4 regions of the Klebsiella terrigena genome follow, and region 4 is predicted to be linked to each of the others. Evidence: predicted binding sites of a transcription regulator. Region 4 holds the regulator's gene; each other region holds the start of a gene.
What was found. The regulator Fur, encoded in region 4, represses iron uptake genes when iron is present. The targets are predictions, from matches to a motif close to ATAATAATGAGAACNACTATCAA.
Positions count from the first base shown of each region.

Region 1: a site for Fur is predicted at 2,529-2,551, ahead of HCK03_RS16530 (TonB-dependent siderophore receptor). Genes of this name have one in related genera too.
Region 2: a site for Fur is predicted at 2,218-2,240, ahead of sufA (Fe-S cluster assembly scaffold SufA). Genes of this name have one in related genera too.
Region 3: a site for Fur is predicted at 2,294-2,316, ahead of exbB (tol-pal system-associated acyl-CoA thioesterase). Genes of this name have one in related genera too.

Region 1 covers NZ_CP050508.1:3,511,597-3,515,565, forward strand. Annotated here, with positions in the region: gene iraP (anti-adapter protein IraP) at 1-261, shown strand, start outside; gene HCK03_RS16530 (TonB-dependent siderophore receptor) at 311-2,485, opposite strand; gene rcnR (Ni(II)/Co(II)-binding transcriptional repressor RcnR) at 3,304-3,576, opposite strand; gene HCK03_RS16540 (nickel/cobalt efflux protein RcnA) at 3,700-3,969, shown strand, end outside.
Region 2 covers NZ_CP050508.1:2,306,003-2,309,971, forward strand. Annotated here, with positions in the region: gene menI (1,4-dihydroxy-2-naphthoyl-CoA hydrolase) at 1-135, shown strand, start outside; gene HCK03_RS10835 (YegP family protein) at 190-378, opposite strand; gene HCK03_RS10840 (GlsB/YeaQ/YmgE family stress response membrane protein) at 545-793, shown strand; gene HCK03_RS10845 (hypothetical protein) at 1,012-1,335, opposite strand; gene sufA (Fe-S cluster assembly scaffold SufA) at 2,281-2,658, shown strand; gene sufB (Fe-S cluster assembly protein SufB) at 2,661-3,969, shown strand, end outside.
Region 3 covers NZ_CP050508.1:736,448-740,416, forward strand. Annotated here, with positions in the region: gene HCK03_RS03565 (AraC family transcriptional regulator) at 1-98, shown strand, start outside; gene yghB (DedA family general envelope maintenance protein YghB) at 151-810, opposite strand; gene metC (cystathionine beta-lyase) at 941-2,128, opposite strand; gene exbB (tol-pal system-associated acyl-CoA thioesterase) at 2,378-3,109, shown strand; gene exbD (TonB system transport protein ExbD) at 3,116-3,541, shown strand; gene HCK03_RS03590 (TIGR00645 family protein) at 3,683-3,969, shown strand, end outside.
Region 4 covers NZ_CP050508.1:4,045,030-4,048,998, forward strand. Annotated here, with positions in the region: gene ybfF (esterase) at 1-127, shown strand, start outside; gene ybfE (LexA regulated protein) at 261-554, shown strand; gene fldA (flavodoxin FldA) at 705-1,235, shown strand; gene fur (ferric iron uptake transcriptional regulator) at 1,528-1,974, shown strand; gene tcuR (tricarballylate utilization LysR family transcriptional regulator TcuR) at 2,104-3,030, shown strand; gene tcuA (FAD-dependent tricarballylate dehydrogenase TcuA) at 3,128-3,969, shown strand, end outside.

The DNA of each region.
Region 1 (3,969 bases), 530 kb from region 4:
GCACAGTCATTACTTATCAGCGCCTTAATGCTGGCCATCGGCAAGGAAGGCGGCGTATCAGAACTGGTAGGCAGCGTTTCTAAGGCGATAAATTCCGTTCTTGAATCGTCCGAAGAGGTTCTGAAAACGGACGCTGAGCTTCTGTTGACCAAATTCCAGGAGCAAATCGCGCTGACGCAGTTGATCAGCACGCATGGCGAGGAGATAAACCCGGAAGCGACGGACGGTTCCTCCCCCTCTTCCGATCCGCGCCCTGATTGAGCCGGCAGCGATAAAAACAATGAGGGCGGCCTGAAGACCGCCCCGTTGATTAAAACGACATGGTTACGCCGGCGTAATAAGCGCGACCCGGTTCGTTATAGGTTGAAGCCCCCGCGTTCTCACGGTAGATCTGCTTATCAAACAGGTTGTTGATACCCGCATTGGCGCGCAGATTCCTGGTAATATCGTAGTTAACGTTCAGGCCAACGATGGAATAAGGACTAATTTCACGTTGTGAAAGGCCGTTATTGTTTTCAAGGGACGTTTCCGCATACTGGCGCGGTTTCTGCCGACCATATTGCGTCCAGTTAACGTTCGCGCTCAGATCTTCAGTGGCCTGCCATTCCAGCTGGGAGTTGATGGTAAATTCCGGGATCACCGACAGCGGATTGCCGGTCTTCTTGCTTTCAGAACGGAACATGTAGGTGGCGTTAGAGCGCCACTCCAGCGTATCGGCAATCAGAGGAATGGTCAGGTTGCCTTCCAGCCCTTCAACGATAGCTTTACCGCCATTCTCCCACTGCAGCACGTTATAGGCGCCGTTGCTGTAAATGGCCGAAGTGCCGGAGACGATTTTATTTTTGTAGTCATTGCGGAAGTAGGTAATACCCGCGGCATAGCCCGCATGACTGAATTCCAGACCCACCTCTTTGTTCACGCTAATTTCAGGGTCGAGATTGTCGTTACCCAGTAAATAGCATTGACTGAGGCCAATCGGGCAGCCGTTACCGCGCGTAGAAAGCAGGTAGCCCGGCGTTGACTGATAAAGATTAGGCGCTTTGAACGCGCGGGCGATACCGGCTTTCATGGTGAAATATTCCCCCAGCCCCTGCGAAATATTCAGGCCTGGGCTCCAGTTAGCGCCGAAATTATCGTGATAGTCAAAGCGCAGCCCCGGAATCACCTCGGTGCTGTCGGTCGCGGCAATATTATCCTCGAAATAGAGTGAGCTAATCGTGGCCGAGTTTTCACTGCTGCGCTGGGACGGATCGCCTGAGCTACCCGGTAAATAGAGGTTAGTACTCGACGACTGCATGGAGGCGGGATCGTTGAGCTCATCGCGGTTCCACTCCGCGCCGAGGGTCACCGTTTGATCGACCAGCAGCTGCAGCGGGAAGCTGACCTCCCCGCCCGCCCGATAGCTTTCCAGCCGGCTGGTTGAGTAGACATCGCTGTTGATCATCCCTTCCGTACTGCCGCCGGTGCCCTCTTTTAAACGGGTGTTATTGGTCTTTTCATAGTTAAAGTTAAGCCTGGACGTCCCCCAATCCCAAATACCGTTGTGAGTGATGCCATAGTTTTGCCGGTATAAGCGGTTGGTTTCATCGCCATAGAGCGACTCTACTAAGCCACCAGCGCTGCTATTACTGTTGCTGTTTTGCGTATCACCCGCGTAGATATTGCCCTGACGGCTATAGCCATAGGAGAAATCAACGATCTGGGCCGGGGTGATTTTCCAGGAGAGCACGCCGCTGATATCTTTATTACGCACGCCTTCGCGACCCGCTGCATAGGAACCGTTTTGTGCGGTATTGATGTCATAGGCATCGGCATCGGTGCGGTTGATATTGCCATACAGACGCATCGTTAGCGCGTCACCCGCCAGCGGGCCGCTGAGGTTGAAGTTAGCGCGTCGGGTGTCACCTTCTTTGCTGCTTTCCGGCTGATTGGTGAAGAGGGAGAGCGAGCCATGCCAGTCATTGGTGGGGCGTTTAGTAATAATATTGACCACGCCGCCCGCAGCGCCAGAACCATAGCGGGCCGCTGCCGGGCCGCGAATCACCTCAATACGTTCCACCATTTCTGCCGGCACCCAGTTGGTATCGCCGCGAGAGTCGCGTTCGCCGCGCCAGCTGTAGCGCACGGAGTTACGAGAGCTCACCGGCACGCCGTCAATCAGCACCAGGGTGTTTTCCGGGCCCATGCCGCGGATGTCGATTTGCCGATTGTTACCGCGGCTGCCGCTGGCGCCATTGCCGGTCAGGTTCACACCCGGCATTTTGCGGATGATGTCGGCAAGATCGTTAACAGGAGGGCTTTTTTGAATATCTTCTTCGGTGATAATTGACACACCGGGCTGCTGTTTGAGCACCTGTTCGGCGGTGACGAGCATCGTTTCGTCGTCAGCCAATTTCTCCGTGGCTTCTTGTGCAAAAACGGGTGAGCTGAGCAAGCCGGCCAAAAACAGCGCAATTGGGCGCTTTTTATCTAAAGTTACATTCACTTAAATAATCCCCAGAAGAGTTAATATTTGTAAGTAAATGCTTATGATAATGAGAGTGATTCTCATTGTACACACGCCGAAATAGATCCTCCTTTTTTTCTACATTATTTGATGGCTTTGCGGTTTATATGTAAATAAACGTAAGGCCATCGATAGAGGAACAAAGAAATAGATATTGGAAAATACTCAACCACCAAACACTCATTAATATTCTTATAAATCATAGTAATGAAAACAGTAATAACGCACCGCAATTATCTGGCTTTTGGTTCCTCTCCGCCGTTATGCCAAAAAGAGCTGCAGTTAATGAGCGAAAATTGAGGAGAAACCGTGCAGAAGATCATACAAAGCTTTACATTGAGCGCCATTATTTCGCCAATACTTGCCCCTCCTCAACGCTCGACGTAGGCCGCCCGATTGCGCCGTAATACCCAGCATATGAATGAGTTAAATCTTATGCTGTGGCCCTGCCCTGACCAATGTGCTCCAGTCACAATCAGACGTTGACGCCGAGGGCCGCCCGCTCGAATAACCGTTCACGATTCTGGATATAACGATCAGTATTAATTTTGAATTAAGTACTAACTGAAGAGGAATTCCGGGTCGGGTTACAGAGAGGATCGTGCGAAATTATGAGTGCCTGGTTTCAAGCGCCAAAATGGCTACCCGATTGCTGATTTCAACATATTGCATGGAGTGGCTTCGATGGCGCCGGAGGGTGATTTAAGGTGCAACAGTCACCCATACGCTGACCGCTTCAGTTTATCGACCAGGCTGCCTGATTAATCTACAACGCAGGTGAGTGTCAGGTAATTGATTTATTTAATATAAGAGTCTAAAACTTTCAGCACTACGTCTAAATCACCCTCACGTTTTGCTTCACTCTCTTCATGAACAATGTGTTCGCTCAGATGGCCTTTAATAACCTCACGCATCAAGCCATTGACTGCTCCACGAATGGCGGCAATTTGCTGTAGTACGGCAGCGCATTCATGAGGTTCATCGAGCATTTTTTTTAGCGCAATGACCTGTCCCTGGATTTTACTGGCCCGGGCCTTAAGTTTCTGTTTATCACGAATAGTGTGTGACATGCTGCCCTCTTAAAAGCTGTAAATTATTAGAGATTATATCATTGTCGTTCTACTGGGGGGTAGTATTTGGTACTGGGGGGGAGTAGAATTCCCGTCACGTATTCTACTATGTCGATCATCCTCATGTTTGAATTCACAACGCTTTTGCAGCAGGGCAATGCATGGATCTTCATCCCCAGCGCGATCCTTCTCGGTGCCATGCACGGCCTGGAACCCGGTCACTCAAAAACGATGATGGCGGCTTTTATCATCGCTATCCGCGGAACGGTGAAGCAGGCCGTTATGCTGGGCCTCGCCGCCACGCTTTCGCATACGGTAATAGTCTGGATGATTGCGGCAGGCGGCATGTATATAAGCCGCAAATTCACCGCTGAATCGGCTGAACCCTGGTTT
Region 2 (3,969 bases), 1.7 Mb from region 4:
GTCCGCGGTGGTCGGGTGCGTGGCGTCTGCAAAGCGCTGCACGTCGGGTCTCGCCATCAGGTGTGGCAGATTGAAATATCCGACGAGCAGGGGCGTCTGTGCTGCTCGTCGCGGCTGACGACGGCGGTGGTTTAAGAGCGCGCTCGCCGCCTGAGGTGATATATGGGGGAAAGTATTCCCCCATATTCTTTATAGCGATTCATCCTTAATTGTTTCGCTCGGTCCATTCTTCTGCACCGAGGCAATTCCTTTTTTGGCCGCATCCTTCGAGGAATACATTTCACTGGTGGCGATAGTTTCGTGGTTATCGGCCTTCAGTAAGAAATACCAGGGTTGGGACACGCTCTTCTCTGACTTCTTAATGACGTAATACCCCATCTTTTACCTCTTTTGACGTTAACAGCTCCCCATGATATGTAGACTATGGCGGCTTGCGCGGCAAGTAATCGTCTAATAAATATATAATTCATGCTTCACATGCTCCGTATATGCTACTATTTAATCACTATGCACTTGCAGAGCAACAAAGAGGACGGAGTTAACCATGGGTATCATTTCCTGGATCATTTTTGGTCTTATTGCCGGTATTTTAGCGAAGTGGATCATGCCGGGCAAAGACGGTGGCGGCTTTTTCGTCACTATCATTCTAGGGGTCATCGGTGCGGTAGTGGGCGGCTGGATCAGCACCTTCTTTGGCTTTGGCAAGGTTGACGGGTTCAATTTCGGTAGCTTTGTCGTTGCGGTAATTGGCGCGCTGGTGGTGCTGTTTATCTACAGAAAAATTAAGAGCTAATAGCCCTTCAGTATCAATCTGAATCATAAGATATAAAAGCTGCCGCTATTATTGGCAGCTTTTTTTTCGTTTGCATAATAGCCCTGCCGATGCCTCGGGTGACTAAAAAACCACATAAACCCGGTGGGGAAATCCATTTCGACCGCTAATTTATCGCGCCTGCCGGCGCCGCTCGCAGGGACTGACAGCGTATTTTATCGTTAATTAACCCGACAAAATCACAAGGGTCCGGTCGCTGCCATATCGGGTACGGCGACGACTTCGACATGGACCTCATAATGCCGGGCTTTGCTGGTAGGGATTAATGCGGTGAGTTTATTAATGGTGTCAGTCGGATTATCGCTGGCAACGGTCGCGGAGAAGAGCGTGGGCTTTCTCGGAGGCAGTGGCGGCATGGGCATGTGGCCAAACTCATGGTTCATCTCAAACGGCGGCTGTCCGGCGTTATCTCGCGCAGGCGGCGTTTCGCTTTTATCCGCGGCGAAGGCGCTGGCGGCGGCAATAGAAACGGTTGCTAACAGGGCAATGATTGTTCTTTTCATCTTCGTTACCTCTTAAGTGTGTGGCTAAAATCTTAGAGGCAAGGTTTCGGGCCGACAATCCCACCGGGGGCGAATCCTCCAAATCTCCTTATTTATTAACGACTGTGGAGGGTCTGCAGAAGGGCGCGCGGGGAGGTAAAACCGAGGGCCGGTTTCATCAGGACACGGCTATGGCCGGGCGATAAACGGCGAGAATCGGAACAGCGGCGGCAAAGAGCTGTGGCGCAACAGGCTTTCAGTCCAGCAGTACGCTCATCACCAGAAGAACGACCATGCACATCGACATAATACTGATATCTATCATCCGTTACGACAAAAGCTCCAGGTTATCAGCGGCTCCGACATCATGCCGAAAACTGTAGAAAATATAGACGGGGATTGTACACCAGCTTGATCATGGTGATTAAAACTTAATCCCCGCGGGACGGGCGACTTTATAACCAAAATGTCTACGTATAGCCACACAACACCCCTTGTTTTCAGATAATACTTATAGATTGGAGGTGATGCTCGTGGGGTCAGTCAACGTTAAGCGATTGTATAAGGTTTTAGCGGCATCGCTGAAAAGCCGCGCGCCTTCAGCGCCGGGCCGGAATAGGCCGGAAAGGAGTGATGGCGCAACGGTGTAACTATATAACCCGCTGAATATCCGATAAGTCGCTGAAAGGCGGATTTTTTCATCTCCTATCTCAAAAATCGGTATTTTCGATGCATCTTTTCCATTGCCGCATTTTCTGCCAACCCATATCAGATAACTTATTATTTTTCAGTCTATTAAATAGAAAAAATGAGACCTGATAAGCAGTAAAGCAGGGTCTATGCTTATAAAAAGGGCCATAAAAGAGTCTCAGGGGCGAATACCCCTTCTCCAGATGGGTTGAAGTGATAATCGTTATCACTAACATGGTGAGATGCCCTGATGGCGCCAACCAATGAGGTAGACCGATGGAATCACAAGCAGGAACCTTTAACCCCGACGATTTTAGCTGGCGTGGCCTGATCATGACGCCCGCTGCCGCCGCCCATATCCGTGAGCTGGTGAGCAAGCAGCCGCCGATGCAGGGGCTGCGTCTTGGCGTGAAAACCAGCGGCTGTGCCGGCTTTGCCTACGTCATGGAGCTTATCGCAGAGCCCGCGAAAGACGATCTGCTGTTTGAGTTCGAAGGCGCGAAGCTGTGGGCGCCGCTGCAGGCCATGCCGTTTATTGATGGTACGGAGCTGGATTACGTTCGGGAAGGATTAAATGAAATCTTTAAGTTTCATAACCCGAAAGCGCAGCACGAGTGCGGCTGCGGTGAAAGCTTTGGGGTTCAGGCGGAGTAATTATGTCTCGTAATACTGAAACAACTGACGATGTCAAAACCTGGACCGGCGGGCCGCTGAATTATAAAGAAGGCTTTTTTACCCGGTTACAGACCGATGAGCTGGCCAAGGGCATCAACGAAGAGGTGGTGCGGGCGATCTCCGCCCGTCGCAACGAGCCGGAGTGGATGCTGGAGTTCAGGCTGAGCGCCTTCAGAGCGTGGCTGGATATGGAAGAGCCGCACTGGCTCAAGGCGCACTACGATAAGCTGGACTATCAGGACTACAGCTACTATTCCGCGCCCTCCTGCGGCAACTGCGACGACACCTGCGCCTCCGAGCCGGGTGCGGTGCAGCAAACCGGCCCCGCCGACTATCTGACCAGCGAAGTCGAAGAGGCCTTCAATCTGCTGGGCGTGCCGGTACGCGAAGGACGCGAAGTGGCGGTAGACGCCATCTTTGACTCGGTCTCGGTCGCCACCACCTACCGGGAAAAGCTGGCGGAGCAGGGCATTATCTTCTGCTCCTTCGGCGAAGCGATTCACGATCATCCGGAGCTGGTGAAAAAATATCTCGGCACCGTGGTGCCCGGCAATGACAACTTCTTCGCCGCGCTGAACGCCGCGGTCGCCTCCGACGGCACCTTTATCTACGTGCCGAAAGGCGTGCGCTGCCCGATGGAGCTATCGACCTATTTTCGCATCAATGCGGAAAAAACCGGCCAGTTTGAACGCACGATCCTCGTCGCTGACGAGGGCAGCTACGTCAGCTATATCGAAGGCTGCTCGGCACCGGTTCGCGACAGCTACCAGCTGCACGCGGCGGTGGTTGAGGTCATCATCCACAAAGATGCCGAAGTAAAATACTCCACGGTGCAGAACTGGTTCCCCGGGGATAACAACACCGGCGGGATCCTCAACTTCGTCACCAAGCGAGCGCTCTGTGAAGGCGACAACAGCAAAATGTCGTGGACCCAGTCGGAGACCGGCTCGGCGATAACGTGGAAGTATCCGAGCTGTATTCTGCGCGGCGACAACTCCATCGGCGAGTTCTTCTCGGTGGCGCTGACCAGCGGCCACCAGCAGGCGGATACCGGCACCAAAATGATTCATATCGGTAAAAACACCCGCTCGACGATTATCTCCAAAGGGATCTCCGCCGGTAAAAGCCAGAACAGCTACCGCGGGCTGGTCAAAATTATGCCGACGGCGACCAACGCGCGAAACTTTACCCAGTGTGACTCGATGCTGATCGGGCCGGACTGCGGGGCGCACACCTTCCCGTACGTTGAGTGCCGTAACAACAGCGCCCAGCTGGAGCATGAAGCCACCA
Region 3 (3,969 bases), 2.3 Mb from region 4:
ACGAAAGCGCGTCGCAGTTCAGCCGGGAGTTTAAGCGCTATTTTGGCATGACGCCGGGCGAAGACGCGGCGCGGATCAGAACGATTCAGGGGATCTAACGGGAAATGCCCGCTTCGGGAAGGCGCGCTGGCGCCCTCCCGGGAAGGTCAATCAGGCGCTGCAGAACTTTTTCTTAATGACCACCACCAGCGTACCCAGCAGCCCGGCAACCAGCAGAGCGATAGGCAGGATCATCAGGCAGGTCATCACCTGATCTTCGTGGCGCTTGACGAAAGGGATCATGCTGAGCGCATATCCGAGCCCGGTGACCACGCCGACCCACAGCAGCGCGCTGAGCCAGTTGAAGAACTGGAAGCGGCGGTTGGAGAGCCCGGAAATACCGGCCATTGTTGGCAGCAGGGTGCGAACGAAGGCCAGGAAGCGCCCGGCCAGCAGGGCCAGCAGCCCGTGCTTATCGAACATGCAGGTCGCGCGCTGATGATATTTCTGCGGCAGATGGGCAAGCCAGCCCTTAACGGTCTCGGTGTTGCCGAGCCAGCGCCCCTGAATATAGCTCAGCCAGCAGCCGAGGCTGGCCGCCGCGGTCAGAATGGCGAGGGTGGGCACAAAGTCCATGACGCCTTTCGCAATCAGCGCGCCGGCGAGCAGCAGCAGGCTGTCCCCGGGTAAAAACGAGGCCGGCAGCAGACCGTTCTCGAGAAACAGGGTCGCGAACATGACCAGATATACAACGCCCACAACGTGAGGGTTCGCCAATGCGGCAAAATCATGTTGCCAGAGCGCGGCGACAATCTCTTGGATAACAACCATGGACTTTCCTAAGTGGTACCGTATTTTTGACTAGTGTACTCCTGAAGAGCCCCGAACACCTTGATCCCGGGCGCAACAAAAGCGGCCGCCTCTAACAGAACGTCCGCAATTATTGCCACTGGCCGTCACTTTACACGATACGCGCGAAGCCCGCCGCTAAATCCGCCAGCAGATCGTCAACATTTTCTAAACCGATATGGACGCGAATCAGCGTGCCGCTGAAATCGACTTCCGCCTCGGGGCGGATGGCAGCGATGTGCTCCGGCTGGTTAGCCAGGATCAGTGATTCGAAACCGCCCCAGGAGTAGGCCATGCTGAACAGGCTGAAGTTGTCCAGATAAGTGGACAGCTCGGCGTCGTTCAGCCGCTTATTGAGAATAAACGAGAACAGGCCGCTGCTGCCGGTAAAGTCGCGCTTCCAGAACTCATGCCCTTTGCTGCCCGGCAGCGCGGGATGGTTGACCCGCGCCACCTGCGGATGCTGCGCCAGCCATTCGGCGATGCGCAGGCTGCTCTCGTGGTGCTGACGCAGGCGCACGCCGAGGGTGCGCAGGCCGCGGCTGGTCATATAGGCGGTATCCGCGTCGAGCATCTGCCCCATCAGATAGGCGTTCTCACGCAGCTGGTCCCAGCAGCGCGCGTTGGCAACCGCGGTGCCGACCATCGCATCGGAGTGGCCAATCAGGTATTTGGTCCCGGCCTGAATCGAGATATCGACGCCAAAATCCAGCGCCCTGAACAGCACGCCGGCCGCCCAGGTGTTGTCGATCATGATGATTGCCTCCGGGGCAACGCTGCGCACGGCCGCGACGATCGCCGGAACGTCGTGGACCTCCATAGTGATTGAACCCGGAGACTCGAGAAACACCACGCGGGTATTCGGCTGGACCAGACGGGCGATATCGGCGCCAATCAGCGGATCGAACCAGCCGGTGCTCACGCCGAGCCTGGCAAGCACCTTGGTACTGAAGTCCTGGCTCGGCTCATAGGCGGTGTTGGTCATCAGAACGTGGTCGCCCTGCTCAACAAACGCCAGAATCGTATTGGCCACCGCCGCCGCACCGCAGGGGAACAGGGCGCAGCCGGCGCCGCCTTCCAGCTCGCACATGGCTTCCTGCAGCGAGAAGTGGGTCAGCGTGCCGCGGCGGCCGTAAAACAGCTCGCCCTTCGCCCGGTTGCGGGTGGCATGTTTCTTATCTTCGACGGTGTCGAACACCAGCGACGAAGCGCGCTGAATCACGCTGTTTACCGATCCGAGGGTATATTTTTTACTGCGTCCGGCGTGGACCAGAGCGGTATCAAGATGTTTGTCAGCCATGTTTTTTGCCTGTTTTTATACGTCTGGACGTCTAAACTAGCATGAATACCCGGAGCTGTACCGGCTAACGACGGATACAGGCAAAAATTTTACCAAATCCCCCGGCTGCCGCTTTTTTACTGCGTAAGCGCAAGGAAAATAAACGTGATTTGCTGCACAGTGTAAATACTAATGAGAACCACTATCAATTCGATGCCGTTTTGATATTATTATGCTCAGATTTTGTGATTTACGTCCTGGAGACTCAGAGTGGGTAATAATTTGATGCAGGCGGATCTTTCCGTTTGGGGTATGTATCATCATGCCGATATTGTCGTTAAGGTCGTGATGATTGGCCTGATTCTGGCGTCGATAGTCACATGGGCTATCTTCTTCGGCAAGGGTGCTGAAATCCTCTCCAGCAAGCGCCGCCTCAAGCGCGAACAGCAGCTTCTCGGCGAAGCGCGCTCCCTCGACCAGGCCAGCGACATCGCCAACGCTTTCGATCCTAAAAGCCTGAGCACGCAGCTTATCAACGAAGCGCAGAACGAGCTCGAGCTGTCGGCTGGCGTCGAAGATAACGAAGGCATTAAAGAGCGTACCGGTTTCCGCCTTGAGCGCCGCGTGGCGTTTGTAGGTCGCTATATGGGCCGCGGAAACGGCTACCTGGCGACCATCGGCGCCATCTCCCCGTTCGTCGGCCTGTTTGGTACCGTCTGGGGCATCATGAACAGCTTTATCGGCATCGCCCAGACTCAGACCACCAACCTCGCGGTTGTCGCACCGGGCATCGCGGAAGCGCTGCTGGCAACGGCTATCGGCCTGTTTGCCGCTATCCCGGCGGTAGTTATCTATAACATCTTCGCCCGTATGATCGGCAGCTACAAAGCCACTCTCGGCGACGTCGCCGCCCAGGTATTGCTGCTGCAAAGCCGCGATCTGGACCTGAGTGCCAGCGGCTCTTCGCCGGTACGTACCGCGCAGAAATTACGAGTAGGTTGATGCTTTATGGCGATGCATTTTAACGAAAACCTCGATGATAACGGCGAAATGCACGATATTAACGTGACGCCGTTTATCGACGTCATGCTCGTGCTGCTGATTATCTTTATGGTGGCCGCTCCGCTGGCGACGGTTGATGTGAAGGTCAACCTGCCCGCCTCCTCCAGCCAGCCGCAGCCGCGTCCGGAAAAGCCGATCTATCTGTCGGTGAAGGCGGATAAAACGATGTTCCTCGGCAACGATCCGGTGACCGAAGAGAGCATGATTAACGCGCTGAATACCCTGACTGAAGGTAAGAAAGACACCACCGTCTTCTTCCGCGCCGATAAAACCGTGGACTACGAGACGATGATGAAAGTCATGGATACCCTGCACCAGGCGGGCTATCTGAAGATTGGTCTGGTGGGCGAAGAGACCGTTAAAGCGCAGTAGCCCTCACCAACATCTCCCCAGGAGGCTGGCCTTGTGCCGGCCTTTTTTATCTCTGTCGATCCGCAGCGCTGAGCGGATGTTGCAATCACGCTGGCGGGTTGCGATATAATGCCGATCGTTTTTTTTAACTTACAGGGTCTTATGGAACGCTTTCTGGAAAATGCCATGTACGCCTCACGCTGGCTGCTGGCACCGGTTTATTTTGGTCTCTCTCTGGGACTGGTGGCGCTGTCGATCAAATTTTTTCAGGAGATCCTCCACATCCTGCCGCATATCTTTAGCGTAGGGGAGTCGGACCTGATCCTGACCCTGCTGTCGCTGGTGGATATGACGCTGGTCGGCGGCCTGCTGGTAATGGTGATGTTCTCGGGGTATGAAAACTTTGTCTCTCAGCTGGATATCAACGAGGGCAAAGAGAAGCTCAGCTG
Region 4 (3,969 bases):
GCTGCTGGCGCAGTTCCCGCAGGCCCGCGCGCACGTGATTGCCGGCGCGGGCCATTGGGTCCATGCGGAGAAACCGGAGGCGGTACTGCGCGCAATTCGCCGATATCTCTCCTCTTTAGCGGCATAACTGGCTAAAAACTGCCCGACCGCGCCGCAGAATGCCCGCGGTCGTTGGCGCAGCGGTTCGCCTGATGTATTATGGCGCGCTATCTGTGTCGGCAATGGCCCGACAACTCGTTTCCCCGAAGTCACTCTGAATCATGGCAAAAGAACAAACGGACCGTACGACATTAGATTTGTTCGCAACCGAGCGTCGCCCGGGTAGACCAAAGACCAATCCGCTTTCGCGCGACGAGCAGCTGCGCATCAATAAACGCAACCAGCTTAAACGCGACAAAGTTCGCGGTTTAAAGCGCGTGGAGCTCAAGCTCAACGCTGAAGCGGTTGATGCGCTCAATGAGCTAGCTGATGCCCGCAATATGAACCGTAGCGATCTGATTGAAGAGATGTTGATGAACCAGCTGGCAGCCCTGCATAGCCAGGGTAAAGTCTGAGAAACCTCAAAAACAACACTTTCATGTAGCAGAGTGTGCAGTCGGGTGTGATTGCTGTTTCCGCGCCCTTCCCTGTTCTGCTATGATTGCCGTTATCTGCGGGCATTACGCCACTACCACATCATTAAGTTTCAAGAGGTTATTTTACTCATGGCAATCATCGGCATCTTTTTTGGCAGCGACACCGGCAACACCGAAAATATTGCAAAAATGATCCAAAAGCAGCTCGGTAAAGACGTTGCTGATGTTCACGACATTGCCAAAAGCAGCAAAGAAGACCTGCAGGGTCATGACATTCTGCTGCTGGGCATCCCAACCTGGTACTACGGTGAAGCGCAGTGTGACTGGGATGATTTCTTCCCGACGCTGGAAGAGGTCGACTTCAACGGTAAGCTGGTCGCCCTGTTTGGCTGCGGTGACCAGGAAGACTATGCTGAATACTTCTGTGATGCGCTGGGAACCATCCGCGACATCATCGAACCGCGCGGTGCAACCATCGTCGGCCACTGGCCAACGGCGGGCTACCATTTCGAAGCCTCTAAAGGTCTCGCCGATGACGACCATTTCGTCGGTCTCGCTATCGATGAAGACCGTCAGCCTGAGCTGACCAACGAGCGCGTTGAGAAATGGGTTAAGCAGATTTCTGAAGAACTGCATCTCGAAGAAATCAAAAACGCCTGATGGTTAAACGGCGATACCTTCGGGTATCGTCGTATTAATAGGTAAAAGCAATAAAACTAATAGCTACAAGTTTTTAACTTTTAATCACATATCTGTACAATGTCCTCTGATTTAACGAGGAGACGTGACACAGTTTGTAGCGTGTGCCTCGTTTTTGACAGCATACAAGGCTCGATGCTTGCGGTTTTCATTTCATCATGGCAGTTCTATAATGAGACGCGTTACATCGGGTGATTCTCTGTATTACTTCCGCTAATGGAAGTAGATCGTTTAGCAACAGGACAGATTCCGCATGACTGACAACAATACCGCATTGAAGAAGGCTGGCCTGAAAGTCACACTTCCACGATTAAAAATTCTGGAAGTGCTGCAGGGGCCGGATAACCATCACGTCAGCGCGGAAGATTTATACAAACGCCTGATCGACATGGGGGAAGAGATCGGTCTGGCTACCGTTTATCGCGTACTGAACCAGTTTGATGATGCCGGCATTGTTACCCGCCATAATTTTGAAGGCGGTAAATCCGTTTTCGAACTGACACAGCAGCATCATCACGATCACCTGATTTGCCTCGATTGTGGCAAAGTGATCGAATTCAGCGATGACTCTATCGAAGCGCGTCAGCGTGAAATTGCCCACCGTCACGGTATCCGCCTGACCAACCACAGCCTGTACCTGTACGGTCACTGTGCTGAAGGCGACTGCCGCGAAAATGAACACGCGCACGACCCCAAGTAATATGATGCCAGCAGGAAAGCCAACCGGACGGTTGGCTTTTTTTATACGCTGAATTCGCCGCGCCATATTCCCTCCTCCGCGATGTTGCTTTAATGTAAAATCCCTTCCCGCCTGACCCCGAGAATCGACATGGAACTTCGTCAGCTACGTTACTTCGTTCGTATTGTGGAAACCGGCAGCATGGGCAGCGCCGCGCTGGATCTCAATATTGGCGTCTCAGCGCTCAGTCAGCAAATGACGCGCCTGGAAAGTGAACTCTCGATTCGCCTGCTCCAGCGTACCTCGCGCGGCGTCACGCCCACCAGCGCCGGCCTGGCCTTTTACTTTCAGGCGCAGCTGGCGCTACGCCATGCCGATGATGCGATCCTGGCTGCCCGCGAAGCTCGCCTGTCCGGGCACGTCAGCGTCGGCATGGCACCCAGCACCGCGTCGATACTGGGGATGCCCTTTATTAACGCGATGCGGGAAAGCTATGCCGATGTTCGTCTGCACGTCGTGGAAAGTCTCTCCGGCAACCTGGAGCGGATGATCAACACCCGCCAGATTGATTTAGCCGTCGTTTTCCAGAAGGAGAAAATCCTGCGCTGGAGCGCCAGACCGATCCTCGAAGAACGGCTATTTTTGATTGGCACCTACGCCGTACTGGCCGATATCGCCGACGACGCCATCTCCCCCTCTCAGCTGGCAAACATTCCCTTGATTATGCCCAGCCAGGGCCACGGCCTGCGTGGCAGGCTGGAGGCGATCGGCCAGGAACACGCCATCAAGCTGGATATTGCCGCTGAAATTGATGGCCTGACTCTACTGATGCGCGCCGTGCGCAGCGGTCTTGGGGCCACCCTGCAGCCCGGGGCCGCCATTTCCCATCTTGATAAAGAAGCGCTGAGAGTGATCGGCGTCCACAACCCGATACTCAGTCGCCCCAACTTTTTGGTTAGCCTGTCTGACGATGAGCTCACCCCGGCAGGTCTTGCCGCCCGCGTGGTGCTTAGCAAAGTCATGCGCCAACTGGTGGATGCAGGCAGCTGGCCGGGAGCCACCCTTTACGCTAACTAAAGCCCTCTTTAGCTACGCAGCATAGCGCCCGCACAGCCCCAGCGTATACATTCCAATTACAAATTTAACAATTAGTTAAAGAGTAATGGAGTCTACGATGGTTGATGTACTGGTGATTGGCGGAGGCAATGCTGCGTTATGTTCCGCTTTAACCGCCCGCGAAGCAGGCGCGTCGGTGCTGTTGCTGGAGGCAGCCCCTCGCGAATGGCGCGGGGGAAATTCCCAACATACCCGCAATCTGCGCTGCATGCACGATGCGCCGCAGGATGTGCTAGTGGATAGCTATACCGAAGAGGAGTTCTGGCAAGATCTCTGGCGAGTCACCGAAGGGAATACCAATGAAGCGCTGGCGCGTCTGGTAATCCGTACCTCTTCACGCTGCCGTGACTGGATGCGCCAGCACGGCGTTAACTTTCAGCCTCCCCTCTCCGGAGCGCTGCACGTGGCGCGCACCAATGCCTTTTTTATGGGTGGAGGCAAGGCCCTGATGAATGCCTACTACCGCAGCGCGGAAAGGCTGGGCGTGCAAATCCGTTACGATACGCCGGTGCAGGCGCTTGAGCTTCGTAACGGCAGGTTTGTCGCAGCCCTGGCGGGAGAGGAGCGCATTGCTGCCAAAACCTGCGTGCTTGCTGCCGGAGGTTTCGAATCCAACCGCCAATGGCTCCGTGAGGCCTGGGGTGAAAACGACCGCGGCGAGTGGCCTGCCGATAACTTCCTCATTCGCGGCACCCGCTTTAATCAGGGGGTGCTGCTCAAATTTATGATTGACGCCGGTGCGGATATTATCGGCGATCCTTCTCAGTCGCACTGCGTGGCGATTGATGCCAGAGCGCCGCTGTATGACGGTGGCATCTGTACCCGCGTGGACTGCGTCTCGCTAGGCGTGGTGGTTAACCGTGATGCGGATCGGTTTTATGATGAAGGCGAAGATTTCTG